Regions from separate parts of the Streptomyces sp. NPDC093109 genome, predicted to be linked through region 2. Evidence: riboswitches for the same ligand, from Rfam matches in the RefSeq annotation. Region 2 holds a riboswitch; each other region holds the start of a gene.
The links. Region 2 has a riboswitch for S-adenosylmethionine ahead of thrC (threonine synthase). Riboswitches for the same ligand answer to the same signal wherever they lie in the genome.
Positions count from the first base shown of each region.

Region 1: linked by a shared signal. The riboswitch ahead of AB0389_RS32410 (ABC transporter substrate-binding protein) and the one ahead of thrC (threonine synthase) in region 2 are both predicted to bind S-adenosylmethionine.
Region 3: linked by a shared signal. The riboswitch ahead of AB0389_RS17575 (aminotransferase class V-fold PLP-dependent enzyme) and the one ahead of thrC (threonine synthase) in region 2 are both predicted to bind S-adenosylmethionine.

Region 1 is NZ_JBFBEZ010000049.1:10,332-14,815, reverse strand. Features, by position in the region: gene AB0389_RS32415 (ABC transporter ATP-binding protein) at 1-883, opposite strand, end outside; gene AB0389_RS32410 (ABC transporter substrate-binding protein) at 923-2,068, opposite strand; SAM riboswitch class IV at 2,256-2,377, opposite strand; gene AB0389_RS32405 (penicillin-binding transpeptidase domain-containing protein) at 2,507-3,955, opposite strand; gene AB0389_RS32400 (IclR family transcriptional regulator) at 4,049-4,484, opposite strand, start outside.
Region 2 is NZ_JBFBEZ010000028.1:94,598-99,081, forward strand. Features, by position in the region: gene AB0389_RS25560 (trehalose-6-phosphate synthase) at 1-626, opposite strand, end outside; gene AB0389_RS25565 (hypothetical protein) at 687-854, opposite strand; gene AB0389_RS25570 (glucosyl-3-phosphoglycerate synthase) at 974-2,008, opposite strand; SAM riboswitch class I at 2,249-2,376, shown strand; gene thrC (threonine synthase) at 2,394-3,776, shown strand; gene AB0389_RS25580 (ubiquitin-like small modifier protein 1) at 3,826-4,101, shown strand.
Region 3 is NZ_JBFBEZ010000016.1:83,671-88,154, forward strand. Features, by position in the region: gene AB0389_RS17565 (ubiquinol-cytochrome c reductase cytochrome b subunit) at 1-212, shown strand, start outside; gene trpD (anthranilate phosphoribosyltransferase) at 425-1,489, shown strand; SAM riboswitch class IV at 1,593-1,710, shown strand; gene AB0389_RS17575 (aminotransferase class V-fold PLP-dependent enzyme) at 1,919-3,340, shown strand; gene AB0389_RS17580 (Lrp/AsnC ligand binding domain-containing protein) at 3,375-3,656, opposite strand; gene AB0389_RS17585 (rhomboid family intramembrane serine protease) at 3,653-4,366, opposite strand.

The DNA.
Region 1 (4,484 bases), on a different contig from region 2:
GCACCGCGACGCGCTCGGGCCGTACGGCGACGGTGACCGCCTCCCCGTCCCGTACCCCGGCCAGACCGGAGTCCAGCCGGGCCGCGCCCGCGCCCACCGCGAGCTTCCCGTCCGCCGTGCCCGTACCGTCCAGGATGTTGGCCGCGCCGATGAACTCGGCGACGAAGCGGGTCGCCGGGGTCCGGTAGATCTCCGTGGGCGTGCCGAGCTGTTCGAGCCGGCCGCCGTTCAGTACGGCGATCCGGTCGGACAGCGACATCGCCTCCTCCTGGTCGTGCGTGACGAAGACCATCGTGATGCCCAGGCGCTGTTGGAGTTCCCGCAGCTCCACCCGCATCTCCCGGCGCAGCTTCGCGTCGAGGTTCGACAGCGGCTCGTCGAGCAGCAGCACCGCCGGCCGGGTGGCCAGCGCGCGGGCCACCGCCACCCGCTGCTGCTGGCCGCCCGAGAGCTGCTTGGGCCGGCGTGCCGCGTACTGCTCAAGACCGACGAGGCGCAGCGCCTCGGTGACCCGCTCGGTCCGCTCGGCGCGCTCCACCCGGCGCACCTTCAGCCCGTACGCGACGTTGTCCGCGACGGTCATGTGCGGAAAGAGCGCGTAGTTCTGGAAGACCAGACCGAGGCCCCGGCGGTGGGTCGGGACATCGGTCAGGTCCACCCCGTCGATCGTGATCCGGCCCGCGGTGGGGCGGACGAACCCGGCCAGGCTGTTCAGCAGGGTCGTCTTGCCGCAGCCGCTGGGGCCGAGGACGGACAGGAACTCGCCGCGCCGGATGGAGAGCCGGTCGACGTCGAGCACCCGCTGGCCCTCGTACCCGGAGGCGAGGCCGTCGATCTCGATGTGCGGGGTGTGCGTGTTCTGCTTCTGCGGTGAGCTGGTCACATCAGGTCCTCGGGTCTGTCTGCTGCTCTGTCTGCCGATCTACTTGAAGATCTGGTTCCAGCGCTGCTGCCACTCGTTGAGCTTGGGGGTGGCGGTCTTGTAGTCGACCCAGGTGAACTTCTTGTAGACGTCCTCGCCGTACTTCACCTTGGCCTTGAAGGCGGCGTCGTAGTCGATGGTGTCGTTGCCCGCGCCGTAGAACGTGCCCTGGGCGAACGGCTTCTGGTACTTCGCGGCGCTCAGGTAGTTCAGGAACTTGTACGCGGCGGCCGTGTGCTTCGAGCCCTTGGGCACGTAGTACGAGGTCAGCGCGCCGACCGCGCCCGAGGAGGGGTAGGTGAAGCCGATCGGCTGGCCCTCCTTCTCCATGGCGAAGGCGCGGCCGTCCCAGAACGGGACGATCCAGGCGTCGCCGTTCTGGAGGACGGTGGCGACGCTGCCGGCGTCCGCCGGGTAGGCCGAGACGCAGCCCTTCAGCTCGGCGAGCTTCTTGAAGCCCTTGTCGACGTCGGCGGGGTTGGAGAGCTTGCCGCCGTCCTGGGACACGAGCGCGGAGAAGAACTCAAGACCGGCGTTGTAGGTGAGCGGGGGCAGCGCGACATGACCGCAGTACTTCTTGTCGAAGATGTCGGTCCAGTCCTTGGGCGCCTGCTTGATCTTGTCGGTGCGGTAGAGCAGCCCGTTGGAGCCGGTGGTCAGCGGCACGCCGTACGACGCCCCGTCGATCGTCGACCGCTCGGTCAGCACCGGGTCGAGCTGCTTCCAGTGGCTGAGGTCGGCGGTCTTCAGCGGTTCGAGGAGATTGCCGCCGACGGCCTGGTGCAGCGAGCCGGGGGTGAGGGCGAGAACGTCGAACGGCGCGTTCTTGCCGCCCGCCGCGCGCAGCTTGGTGACCCAGTCGGAGTCGGCGCCGTACACCAGGTTCACCTTGATGCCGGTGTCCTTCTCGAACGGCTCGACGAAGGACGACTTGAACAGCTCGCCCCACGCGCCGGCGAAGGCGGTGACGGTGATCGACTCGCCCTTGCCGTCGCCCGAGCCGCTGCCGGAGGAGCCCGAGCCGCCGCCCGTGTCGACGCTGCCACAGCCGGTCAGGGTGAGCGCGGTGACGGTGCCGGCCGAGGCGAGCGCCAGCAGATAGCCGCGCCTGCGGGCGCGGGCGGGGCGGGGCAGGACAGATCTCATGAGGGAGAGCTCCTCAGTGCGGTGAGTGAATGCGGCGAGTGCCGTGCGTGGCGAGTGCCGTGGGTCTTGCCGGCGCCGGGCCGGAGCGGGAAGCACGAGGGACGCGAGCGTGCCGACGCGGCGCGTGGCGCGCACTGATCGCGATGTCATTCCGTACTCCCGTCACAGGTCCAGGACCTGACCGACAGGTCCGCGCTTGCTCCCGGCACATCGGTGTGCGCGTGGAGCCGTGTCATCACCCGGGGCACCCCACCGCAGAAGGAGGGTTGCCGCTCAGCAAGCCGGGGCTTGTCGCTGAGACTCGTGACGTCGAAAAAGTAACATTCATTTAAGCCAAACCAAAGATGACCTGGATCACAACGAGAGTGGTCCAGGTCATCGCACGGCGCCGCTGCGGGGGCCGTTGTGGGTGCCTCTGTGGCGCCGCTGTACGGATCGCTACCGCACCGCCGCCGCCATCATCTTCTGCGCGATCGGCGCGGCCAGACCGTTGCCGCTGACCTCCGAGCGCGCCGCGCCCGAGTCCTCGACGACGACCGCGACCGCCACCTCCTTGCCGCTCGACGCGTCCTTCGCGTACGAGGTGAACCAGGCGTACGGCGTCCCGTCGTTGTCCACGCCGTGCTGGGCCGTGCCGGTCTTGCCGCCCACCTCCGCGCCGCTGACCTTGGCGTTCGTCCCCGTACCGTCCTCCACGACCGTCACCATCGCGCTGCGCAGCTGCTCGGCCGTCGAGGAGGAGACGATGCGGGTGGTGTCGCTGTCCTTGTACGAGCGCACCGTGCCGCCGCTGCCGTCCACCACCTTGGACACCATGTGCGGCGCGGCCATCAGCCCGTCGTTGGCCAGCGAGGCCGAGACCATCGCCATCTGGAGCGGGGTGGCCGTCACATCGAACTGGCCGATTCCCGACAGTCCCGTCTGCGCCTCGTCCATGCCGGAGGGGTACACGCTCGCCGCCGCGCGCACCGGCACGTCCTGCGCGGAGTCGTTGAACCCGAACTTCTCGGCCATGGCCCGGACCTTCGTCTGTCCCAACCGCACCGCCATCTTCGCGAAGACGGTGTTGCAGGAGTACCGCAGGGCGGTGCGGATCGTGGCGTTCTCGCACGGCGCCGAGGCGCTCTCGTTCTCCAGCACGGTCCGCGTGTTCGGCAGGGTGTACGGGTCCGGGCTGTCGGTCTTCTCGTCGACCGAGCCGTACAGCCCGTCCTCCAGCGCCGCCGCCGCGACGACCAGCTTGAACGTCGAGCCGGGCGGCAGCGGCTGCCGCAGCGCGCGGTTGACCATCGGCTTGTCCGCGCCGGTCGTCAGCTTCTTCCAGGCGGCGCCGTCCGACGTCCCGCTGATCTCCGTCGGGTCGTACGACGGGGTGGAGACCACCGCGAGGATCCGGCCGGTCTTGGGGTCGATCGCGACGGCCGCGCCCTTCTTGTCGCCGAGCGCCGCGTAGCCCGCCTTCTGGACCGCCGGGTCGATCGTGGTGAGGACGTCGCCGGGCTTGGTCTGCTTGCCGGTGAGCGCGTCGACCGGGTTCTTGAGCGCGCTGTTCGTCCCGTCGAGCACGTCCGCGAAGATGCCCTCCAGCTGGGTGGAGCCGTACGCCTGCGAGCTGTAGCCGGTGACGGGCGCGTACAGCGCGCCGTCGGTGTACGTCCGCTCGTAGGCGAGATCGCCACTGTCCGTCCGCCGGGAACCCGTGACCGGCGAGCCGGCCACGATGATGTCGCCCTGCGGGTGCGCGTACTGGGCGATGGCGGTCCGCCGGTTGTCCGGGTTGTCCGCGAGCGCCTTCGCCTCGTACGCCTGCACCCAGGTCGCCCGCAGCATCAGCGCGAGGACCATCAGCAGGCAGATGACCGCCGTGTGCCTGATCGTCTTGTTCATCTCACTGCGAGGGACGAGCGGGCGGTGGACGGGGTTCCCCGGGGCCTGGCTTCTCAGAGAGTCTTCATAAAGGTCGTTATAAGGGGCGAAAGGTCAGAGCCGGCGGGTCGCGAGGGTGAGCCGGTCGCGGGCGTCGAAGAGCGCGTCCTTGATCATCTGCTCGTGCCCGGGGGTGAGCCTGGCCACCGGCACCGAGCAGCTGATCGCGTCGCGCGCCGGGGTGCGGTACGGGATCGCGATGCCGAAGCAGCGCAGCCCGAGCGTGTTCTCCTCGCGGTCCACGGCGAAGCCCTGCTCCCGGATCACGGCCAGCTCCTCGATGAGCCGCTCGCGGTCCGTGAGGGTGTGCTCGGTCAGCGCGGGCAGCGTCTCCGGCAGCAGTGCGCGCACCTGTTCGTCGGTGTGCGTCGCGAGCAGCGCCTTGCCGAGCGAGGTGGAGTGCGCGGGCAGCCGGCGGCCGACGCGGGTGAAGGGGCGCAGATAGTGCTGCGACTGGCGGGTCGCGAGATAGACGACATTGGTGCCGTCG
Region 2 (4,484 bases):
TCGGGCAGCAGCCGGAAGTAGTCCACCGGCGCCCACGGGGTGTGCGAGAAGTGCCCGATCCGCAGGTCGGGGCGGAGCGCGCGCAGCATGCCTGGCACCAGCGCGAGGTGGTAGTCCTGCACGAGGACCGCCGCGCCCTCGGCCGCCTCGTCGGCCAGGGCCTGCGCGAAGGCGCGGTTGTACGTCTCGTACGACGCCCACCGGGCGCGGAACTCCGGGCCGAAGGACGGCTCCAGCGGGGTCTGGTAGAGCAGGTGGTGGACGAACCAGAGCGTCGAGTTCGCGATGTGGTTGTACGCGTCCGCGTAGACCTCGGGCGGAACGGCGATCATGCGGACCCGCTGCCCGCCGGTGTCCGCCGGGTCGAGCCTGCCGTCCAGCCGCCGCACGGCCTCGCGGTCGCCCTCGCCGAGCGCCGCGCACACCCAGACGGCGTCCACGTCCGGGCCGATGGCCGACAGCCCGGAGACCAGCCCGCCGCCGCCCCGCTTGGCCACCAGGGCGCCGTCGTCGCCCACGGTGTACGAGACGGGGCCGCGGTTGGACGCGACGAGTACTTGCGCGGGTTGCGCGGGTTGCGCGGACTGCGCGGGCTGTGCGGGTTGCTTGGGCTGCTCGGAGACCATGTGCCGAAACCTAGCCCGCGTGGCGAGGGCTCAAACGTACGGACGTGCGGGTGTGACCTGTCAGTCGCGCGGACCGCGGGTGCCGCGCATCGCCGCCAGGGCGACCGCCCCGGCACCCGCGAGCGCCAGCGTCACCCCGCCGAGCAGCCACAGGCGCTCGGCCGCCGCGCCGGTGAGGGCGAGCTGGCGGTCCGCGTCCGCGATCATGCCGATGAAGATGTGTTTCATGCCCATAAGGGATGAATGTAGGTAATCGGATCGGGGGTGGGGTGTTGCGCCGCGCCGGTACGCCGTGCCGGTACGGGCCGGGTGCCGCTACCGGGCGGGTGCCGTTTCGGCCGGGTGCCTTACGCGGCCCTGCCCGCCGTGTACTCGGCTATCTCGCGCATCGGCGGGCGCTCCTCCGTGTCCACCGCGTGCGTCCGAGGCGCGAAGCCGCCCGCGCCGTCCTCCCGCCGCTCGAACTGCGTCAGCCGCGGCCGTACCAGCTGCCCCAGCTGCCCCGCCTGTCCCGCCGGACGCCCCCGCGACAGCCGCAGCTGCGCCGTGCGGTAGATCGCCGCCGCCATCCGGCCGAGGGCTGCGTCGTCCTGGTGGCGGTGCAGCCGTACCCCTACGTCGACCTGCGCCAGCGCGTCCAGCCCCACCGCGTGGAGCGCGTCGACCAGCAGGCCCAGCTCGACGCCGTACCCGACCGGGAACGGCAGCCGCTCCAGCAGGGCGCGGCGCGCCGCGTACTCCCCGCCCAGCGGCTGGACGAAACCGGCCAGCCGGGGCCAGTGCAGATTGAGCAGCGGCCTGGCCACCAGCTCGGTCACCCGCCCGCCCTGGCCTGCGCTCTGGCCGGTGCCCTGACCGGCGCCCCCGGTACCGGGCGCGTCCGTGGCGTTCCTCAGCGGCCGGTCGTACATCGCCTTCACGAAGTCCACCCCCGGGTCCGTGAGCAGCGGGCCGACCGTCCCGGACACGAAGTCCGCCGAGAACTCCCGCAGGTCGGCGTCCACGAAGCACACGACATCGCCGCTCGTCACCAGCAGCGACCGCCACAGCACCTCGCCCTTGCCGGGCAGGGCCGGCAGCCTCGGCAGGATCGCGTCCCGGTGCACGACGCGCGCGCCGGCCGCCGCCGCCACCCGGGCCGTACGGTCCGTGGAGCCGGAGTCGATCACCACCAGCTCGTCCACCAGCGGCGCCGTCCGCGTCATCAGCGCGCGCCGGATCACGGAGACGATCTCGCCGACCGTCTCCTCCTCGTTCAGCGCCGGCAGCACGACGCTCACCGTGCTGCCCCGGGCGGCCTTCGCCGCCAGCAGCTGGTCGAGCGTACGGTCGGCGGCGGACCAGGAACGCCTGGCCAGCCAGCGTTCCACCTCTTCCAGCACGTTCGGTACTCCCTGCGCTGATCCGTAAAGCTTCGTAAAGCGTTGTAAAGCGTCGTAAACCACTGATCCGTGTGATCCGGTCCGGACCCCGCGCGGACCCCGTGCGGACCCCGTGCGGACCCCCGTGTGATCCATCTCGCGGTGCGGACGACTATCTCAGCCGTCCACTCCTTCGGTTACAGTCTTGAACGACACCAGCAGGTGAAACAAACGCACCGGACCCCGGGTCCGGCGTCATAGCGCTCATCCAGAGGGACTGAGGGAACGGCCCGTTGAAGTCCCGGCAACCCTCCCGCCGACCGCGAGGTCACGGTGGGGAAGGTGCCAATTCCGTCTTGCGGCGAAGTACGTCGCGAGGAAGATGAGGAGAAAGGGCCTCGCCATCATGGCTGTGCAGACCGTCCCGGACAACGAGACGAAGAACACGGGCAGCGGAAGTACGGGCAGCGGAAGCGGAAGTGTTGATTTCGGTCCCGCCGTCGCGCTCTCCTGCCGCGAATGCGGCGAACGTTTCGCCCTCGGACCCATTTTCGCCTGCGCGAGCTGTTTCGGGCCGCTCGAAGTCGCGTACGACCTGCCGAGCGGCAGTCCCGAAGAGCTGAAGAAGCGCATCGCCGAGGGCCCCGACAACATCTGGCGCTACGCACCGCTGCTGCCGGTCCCCGCCGACGTGGCCACGAAGCCGAACATCAACCCCGGCTTCACCAAGCTCGTCAAGGCCGACAATCTCGCCCGTGAACTGGGCATCACCGGCTCGCTCCACGTCAAGGACGACTCCGGCAACCCGACGCACTCCTTCAAGGACCGCGTCGTCGCCATCGCCGTCGAGGCCGCCCGCGCCTTCGGCTTCACCACGCTCTCCTGCTCCTCCACGGGCAACCTCGCGGGCGCCGTCGGCGCCGCCGCCGCCCGCGCCGGGCTGCGCTCGTGCGTGTTCATCCCGCACGACCTGGAGCAGGGCAAGGTCGTCATGGCCGCGGTGTACGGCGGTGAGCTGGTCGGCATCGAGGGCAATTACGACGACGTGAACCGTTTCTGCTCCGAGCTGATCGGCGACCCGCTCGGTGAGGGCTGGGGCTTCGTCAACGTCAACCTGCGCCCGTACTACGGCGAGGGCTCCAAGACGCTCGCGTACGAGATCTGCGAGCAGCTCGGCTGGCGGCTGCCCGACCAGCTCGTCATCCCGATCGCCTCGGGCTCCCAGCTCACGAAGATCGACAAGGGTCTTCAGGAGCTGATCAAGCTGGGCCTGGTCGAGGACAAGCCGTACAAGATCTTCGGCGCCCAGGCCGAGGGCTGCTCGCCGGTCTCCACCGCCTTCAAGGCGGGCCACGACGTCGTACGGCCGCAGAAGCCGGACACCATCGCCAAGTCGCTGGCGATCGGCAACCCGGCGGACGGCCCGTACGTCCTGGACATCGCCCGGCGCACCGGCGGTGCCGTCGAGGACGTCAACGACGAGCAGATCGTCGACGCGATCAAGCTGCTCGCCCGTACGGAGGGGATCTTCGCGGAGACCGCGGGCGGGGTGACCGTCGGCGTGACGAAGAAGCTCATCGAGGCGGGGCTGCTGGACCCGACGCTCACCACCGTGGTCCTGAACACCGGTGACGGCCTCAAGACGCTGGACGCCGTGGCGCCCACGACCGGGCCGACGGCGACGATCAGGCCGAGTCTCGACGCGTTCCGGGCGGCCGGGCTGGCGGCGGTCGGGAGCGACGGCGCTTCCGGTGACGCTTCCGGTGAAGCCTCCGACGGCGCGAGCTGACCCCCACTCGTTCAGCAGCGACCCCGTACTCCGCAGAAAGGGCACCACCATGAGCGTCAAGGTCCGCATCCCCACCATCCTCCGCACGTACACCGGTGGTGAGGCCGAGGTCCCGGCGGAGGGCGCGACCCTCGCCGAGGTCATCCAGTCCCTGGAGGCCAACCACCCCGGCATCGCCGCGCGCGTCCTGGACGACCAGGGCAAGCTGCGCCGCTTCGTGAACGTGTACGTGAACGACGACGACGTCCGCTTCGAGCAGGGCCTGGAGACCGCGACGCCCGCGGGCGCCGGCATCTCGATCATCCCGGCGGTCGCCGGCGGCTGACCGCCGCGTACGCGCATCGCACGCGCATCGCACGTGCATCGCACGCACATGCGATGCGCTCCGGATTACTGGAATGGCCCCCTCCGCAAGCGAAGCGGAGGGGGCCATTCTGCATGGTTGAGCGCGATACAGTAGGGGAAGGCCCTGCCGTCCGCCGCCGCCAACGCGCGCGAGAACGCGACAACATGAGGCCGATCTCCCGGTGGCCTTTGCGTGATAGATGCGCTTTGCCCGGCCCGACTTGCCCTGGATCGCTGCGAATTCATCGCTATGCGAGTTCGGCCACGCCCAGATTTCTCGTCCGATTGACCTGTTGCAGAGGGCAGTTGGGCAGATACATTCAGCCGCGGTCGACGCGTTCCGACGCGAAGTGTGGCCCCGTG
Region 3 (4,484 bases), on a different contig from region 2:
AGGGCGCGCTGCACACGCTCACCGCGCACGAGCAGTACAAGCCGGCCGAGCTGGGCCCGACGGTCGACGAGAACGGTGTCGAGCGCAAGGTCTCGCCCGTCGAGAAGGTCCGGGTCAAGCTCAGCAAGGGCTTCTACGGCGAGGGGAACCAGCTGCCCAAGCCCACCGCCGAGGAGTTCCAGGAGATCCAGAGCGGCCACGGCCACCACTGATCCCACCCGGCCTCACCGAGGTCGCCACCACCGAGGGCCCCGGCCCGGTCTCCCGCGAGGGAACCGGCCGGGGCCCTCGGCGTTTCCGGTACGCGTCCGCTTGATCTCCGTCCGGAGTGCGGGCAGGCGTCTTACGTGCCGGGCGTACGCCGATAGGCTGGCCCCGGGTCCTCGCGGGCCCGCGTACCCGTCCCGGAGACCAGGAGCGAGCGATGAGCGCTGTTACCCCCGTCGGAGGCGACCCCGTGGCGGACCGCACCTGGCCGGGTGTGCTGAACGCCCTGCTGGACGGTGCCGATCTGAGCGCCGGCGCGACCGCCTGGGCGATGGACCGGATGATGAGCGGCGAGGCCACCGACGCGCAGATCGCCGGGTTCGCGGTGGCGCTGCGGGCCAAGGGCGAGACCGTCGAGGAGATCAGCGGTCTGGTCCGGGCGATGTACGGGCACGCCCGGCTGATAGAGGTTCCCGGCCGGACCGTCGATGTCGTCGGCACCGGCGGCGACGGCGCCAAGACCGTCAATATCTCCACCATGTCCTCGATCGTCGTCGCGGGCACCGGCGCGAAGGTCGTCAAGCACGGCAGCCGCGCCGCGTCCTCGGCGAGCGGGGCCTCCGACGTACTGGCGAAGCTCGGCGTCAATCTGGAGCTGACCCCGGAGCGGGTGGCCGAGGTCGCCGAGGAGGCGGGCATCACCTTCTGCTTCGCGGTGAAGTTCCACCCCGCCCTGCGCCATGTGGGGGCCGCGCGCGGCGAGCTGGGCATCCGTACGGTCTTCAACTTCCTTGGCCCGCTGACCAATCCCGCCCGGGTACGGTCCCAGGCGACCGGTGTCGCCGATGCCCGGATGGCGCCGATCGTCGCCGGGGTGCTGGCCGAGCGGGGCTCGTCCGCGCTGGTCTTCCGGGGCGACGACGGACTCGACGAGCTGACCACCACGGCCACCTCCCGGGTCTGGGTCGTCCGGGACGGCAAGGTCACCGAGCAGGCCTTCGACCCGCGCGACGTCGGGCTGTCCCTCGTCCCGGTCGAGGCGCTGCGCGGCGCGGACGCGTCGTACAACGCGGATGTCGCCCGCCGGCTGCTGGCCGGCGAGACCGGGCCCGTACGGGACGCCGTCCTGCTCAACGCGGCGGCGGCGCTGGTGGCCCTGGACCCGACCGACGACGCGCTGGAACTCCAGCTGGCGGCGGGCATCGCCCGCGCGGCGGAGTCCATCGACTCGGGCGCGGCGGCGCGCTCGCTGGCCCGCTGGGTGAGCGCGAGCAACGCCTGACGGCAGGGTGAGGTGAGGCGTTACGGGACGGGGGTGGCTTTTCCGTCCCGTATCGCGGACAGCTGTTGGGCGGTCCGGCACGCTGTGCCATACTTTCGCCCAAGGTCATGAGTGACAGCGATTTAGGCCCCGGCTCGCTGTCCGGCAACCCTCCGTCCGTGGCGGGGTGCCCCGGGTGAAGACCAGGCCGTAGGCAGCGAGGTCTACGGCAAGCGCGGACCCCTTGTGCCTTTGGGGTCCTGGTCCTCAAGGGAGCAGTCTCGTGAGCAAGCGAATGCGTTAGGGCTGTTACGCCCCCTCTTCACCACACCTCCGCACGGTGATCTCCGTGTGTCGAGGCATTCCCCGCGCCAACGTCATGGCTCCGCCATGCCCGCCCGCGGGTTCCTGAAGCCGCCATTCCGCCTTGTCCTGCCGGGAGATACCGCCATGTCCGCATACCCGAACGCCACCGCCACTGCCACCGCCGGCTCCGCGCCCCCCTCCGACGACCCCGCCTGTGGCGCGCCGCTCCCGGTGCTGGGGCGGGACGTGACCGTGCCGCTCGTCACCGGTGGCGAGGTCGGCTACGCGGCCCTGGACTACGCGGCCAGCGCCCCGGCGCTCCAGCGCGTGTGGGACGACGTCGCCGCGTACGCCCCGTACTACGGCAGCGTCCACCGGGGCGCCGGCTATCTCTCGCAGCTGTCCACGGACCTCTTCGAGAACAGCCGCCGCACGGTCGCGGAGTTCCTCGGCTGCCGCCCGGACGACCAGGTCGTCTTCACCCGCTCGACCACCGACTCGCTGAATCTGCTGGCCGCCGTGGTCCCCGACGGCTGCCAGGTGTTCGTCTTCGAGACGGAGCACCACGCCTCGCTGCTGCCGTGGCGGGACGCCCTGGTGACCTACCTGAACGCTCCCCGTACCCCGGCCGAGGCCGTCGCCACCCTGGAGCGCGCGCTCGCCTCGCGCGACCCGAAGGGGCCGGCGCTGGTCTGTGTCACGGGCGCGTCCAATGTGACGGGCGAGCTGTGGCCCGTGCGGGAGCTGGCCGCCGCCGCCCACGCGCACGGCGCCCGGATCGTGCTGGACGCCGCTCAGCTCGTACCGCACCACGCGGTGGACATCGCCGAGCTGGATGTCGACTGGATCGCCTTCTCCGGGCACAAGCTGTACGCGCCGTTCGGCTCCGGGGTCCTCGCGGGCCGCGCCGACTGGCTGCGGGACGCCGAGCCGTATCTCGCGGGCGGCGGCGCCAGCCGCAAGGTCGCGCGCCGGGCCGACGGCGGCGTGGACGTCGACTGGCACACCACGGCGGCGCGCCACGAGGCCGGTTCGCCGAACGTCATCGGGGTGTACGCGATCGCCTCGGCCTGCAAGGCGCTGACGGAGGCCGGCTTCGACGCGCTGTCGGCGCGCGAGCAGGCGCTGGTGGCGCGGGTGCGGGCGGGGCTCGCCGAGGTGCCCGAGGTGAAGGTGCTCTCCCTCTTCGGGGACGACGCGCCGCGGGTCGGGGTGCTGTCGTTCGTCGTCGAGGGGTGGAACAGCTCGCACTTCGCCGCCGCGCTCTCGGCGGAGTACGGCATCGGGGTACGGGACGGGCTGTTCTGCGCGCACCCGCTGGTGCGGACGCTGCTGGGCAGCGACCCGCAGGACCCGGGGGAGTGCGGCGCGCCGGAGGCGGAGCCGGGCGAGCGCTCGCTCAACGCGATCCGGGTGAGCTTCGGCGCGGGGACGCCGGACGAGCACGTGGAGCGGTTCGTCCGGGCGGTGCGCGAGCTGGTCAGCGACGGCGCCCGGTGGAACTACCGCACGGAGGACGGCCGGTGCGTCCCGGACCGTAACGGCGCCGCGACGGCCGCCGCGTAACGCGTACGTACGTACGTACCCGCCGGAGGCGGTCCTACGCGTCGAGTCCGATCGCGAAGGCCGCCTCCAGGTCGTGCTGCGAGTACGTACGGAACGCGACGTGGGTGTCGGTGGCCTCGACGCCGGGGATCTTGCTGATCCGGCCGGGGATGACATCGGCGAGATCGTCGTGCTTGGGTACGCGCACCATGGCGATCAGGTCGTACGTACCGGTCACCGAGAAGACCTCGCTGACGCTGTCGAGCGAGGCGATGGACTCGGCGATCTCGGGGATCCGGTCGACGCTGGTCTTGATGAGCACGATCGCGGTGATCACGGTTGGCGTTCTCCCTCGGTGGCCCCGGTCTGTCCGTGCACTCTATCGGTACGCCAGTAACGCACCCAGGCGTAGCAGAAGCCGGCGCCGAACCCCACCAGATGCGCGAGGTAGGCGACCCCGGGGCCCTCGCCCGCGCCGCGCAGGGCCAGCCACTGGAGCGCGAACCAGAAGATCAGCACGGACCAGGCGGGGAAGCGCAGCGGCAGGAAGAGCAGGAACGGGAAGAGACTGGTGACCCGGGCCCGCGGGAAGAGGTAGAGGAAGGCGCCGAGCACCCCCGAGATCGCGCCGGAGGCGCCCACCAGGGTCTGCGCGGAGCCGGCGTTGGCCGCCGCGTACGCGAAGAGGGCGAGATAGCCGACGCCGAGGGAGAAGAGCAGGAAGTGCGCCCGGCCCATGCGCTCCTCGGTCATCGCCCCGAACACATGCAGGAAGAGCATGTTGCCGAGCAGGTGCAGCCAGCCGCCGTGGACGAAGAGCGCGGTGAGCGGGGTGAGGAGGGTACGGGCGGAGGCGCCGCGCATCAGCTGGTCGGGGATGACGCCCCACCGTTCGAAGTAGGCGCTCTGGGCGGCGCGGAGCGCGTCGCCGTCGCCGTACCCCGGACGCAGCCCGGAGACCGGGCTGAGCAGGAAGGCCAGCACGCAGACGCCGATCAGCCCGTAGGTCACCACGGGTCCGCGTGCGAGCCTCCGCCATGAGATCACGGACAGAGCATGGCGTACCGGGACCCTTCGGTACAGAGCGCCTCGCCGCCCCGCGGGGTGCCCCTGAGGCCTTAGGGTTGCCGGATGCCATCCGCGGTTCGACGTCGCGCCGCGGGGC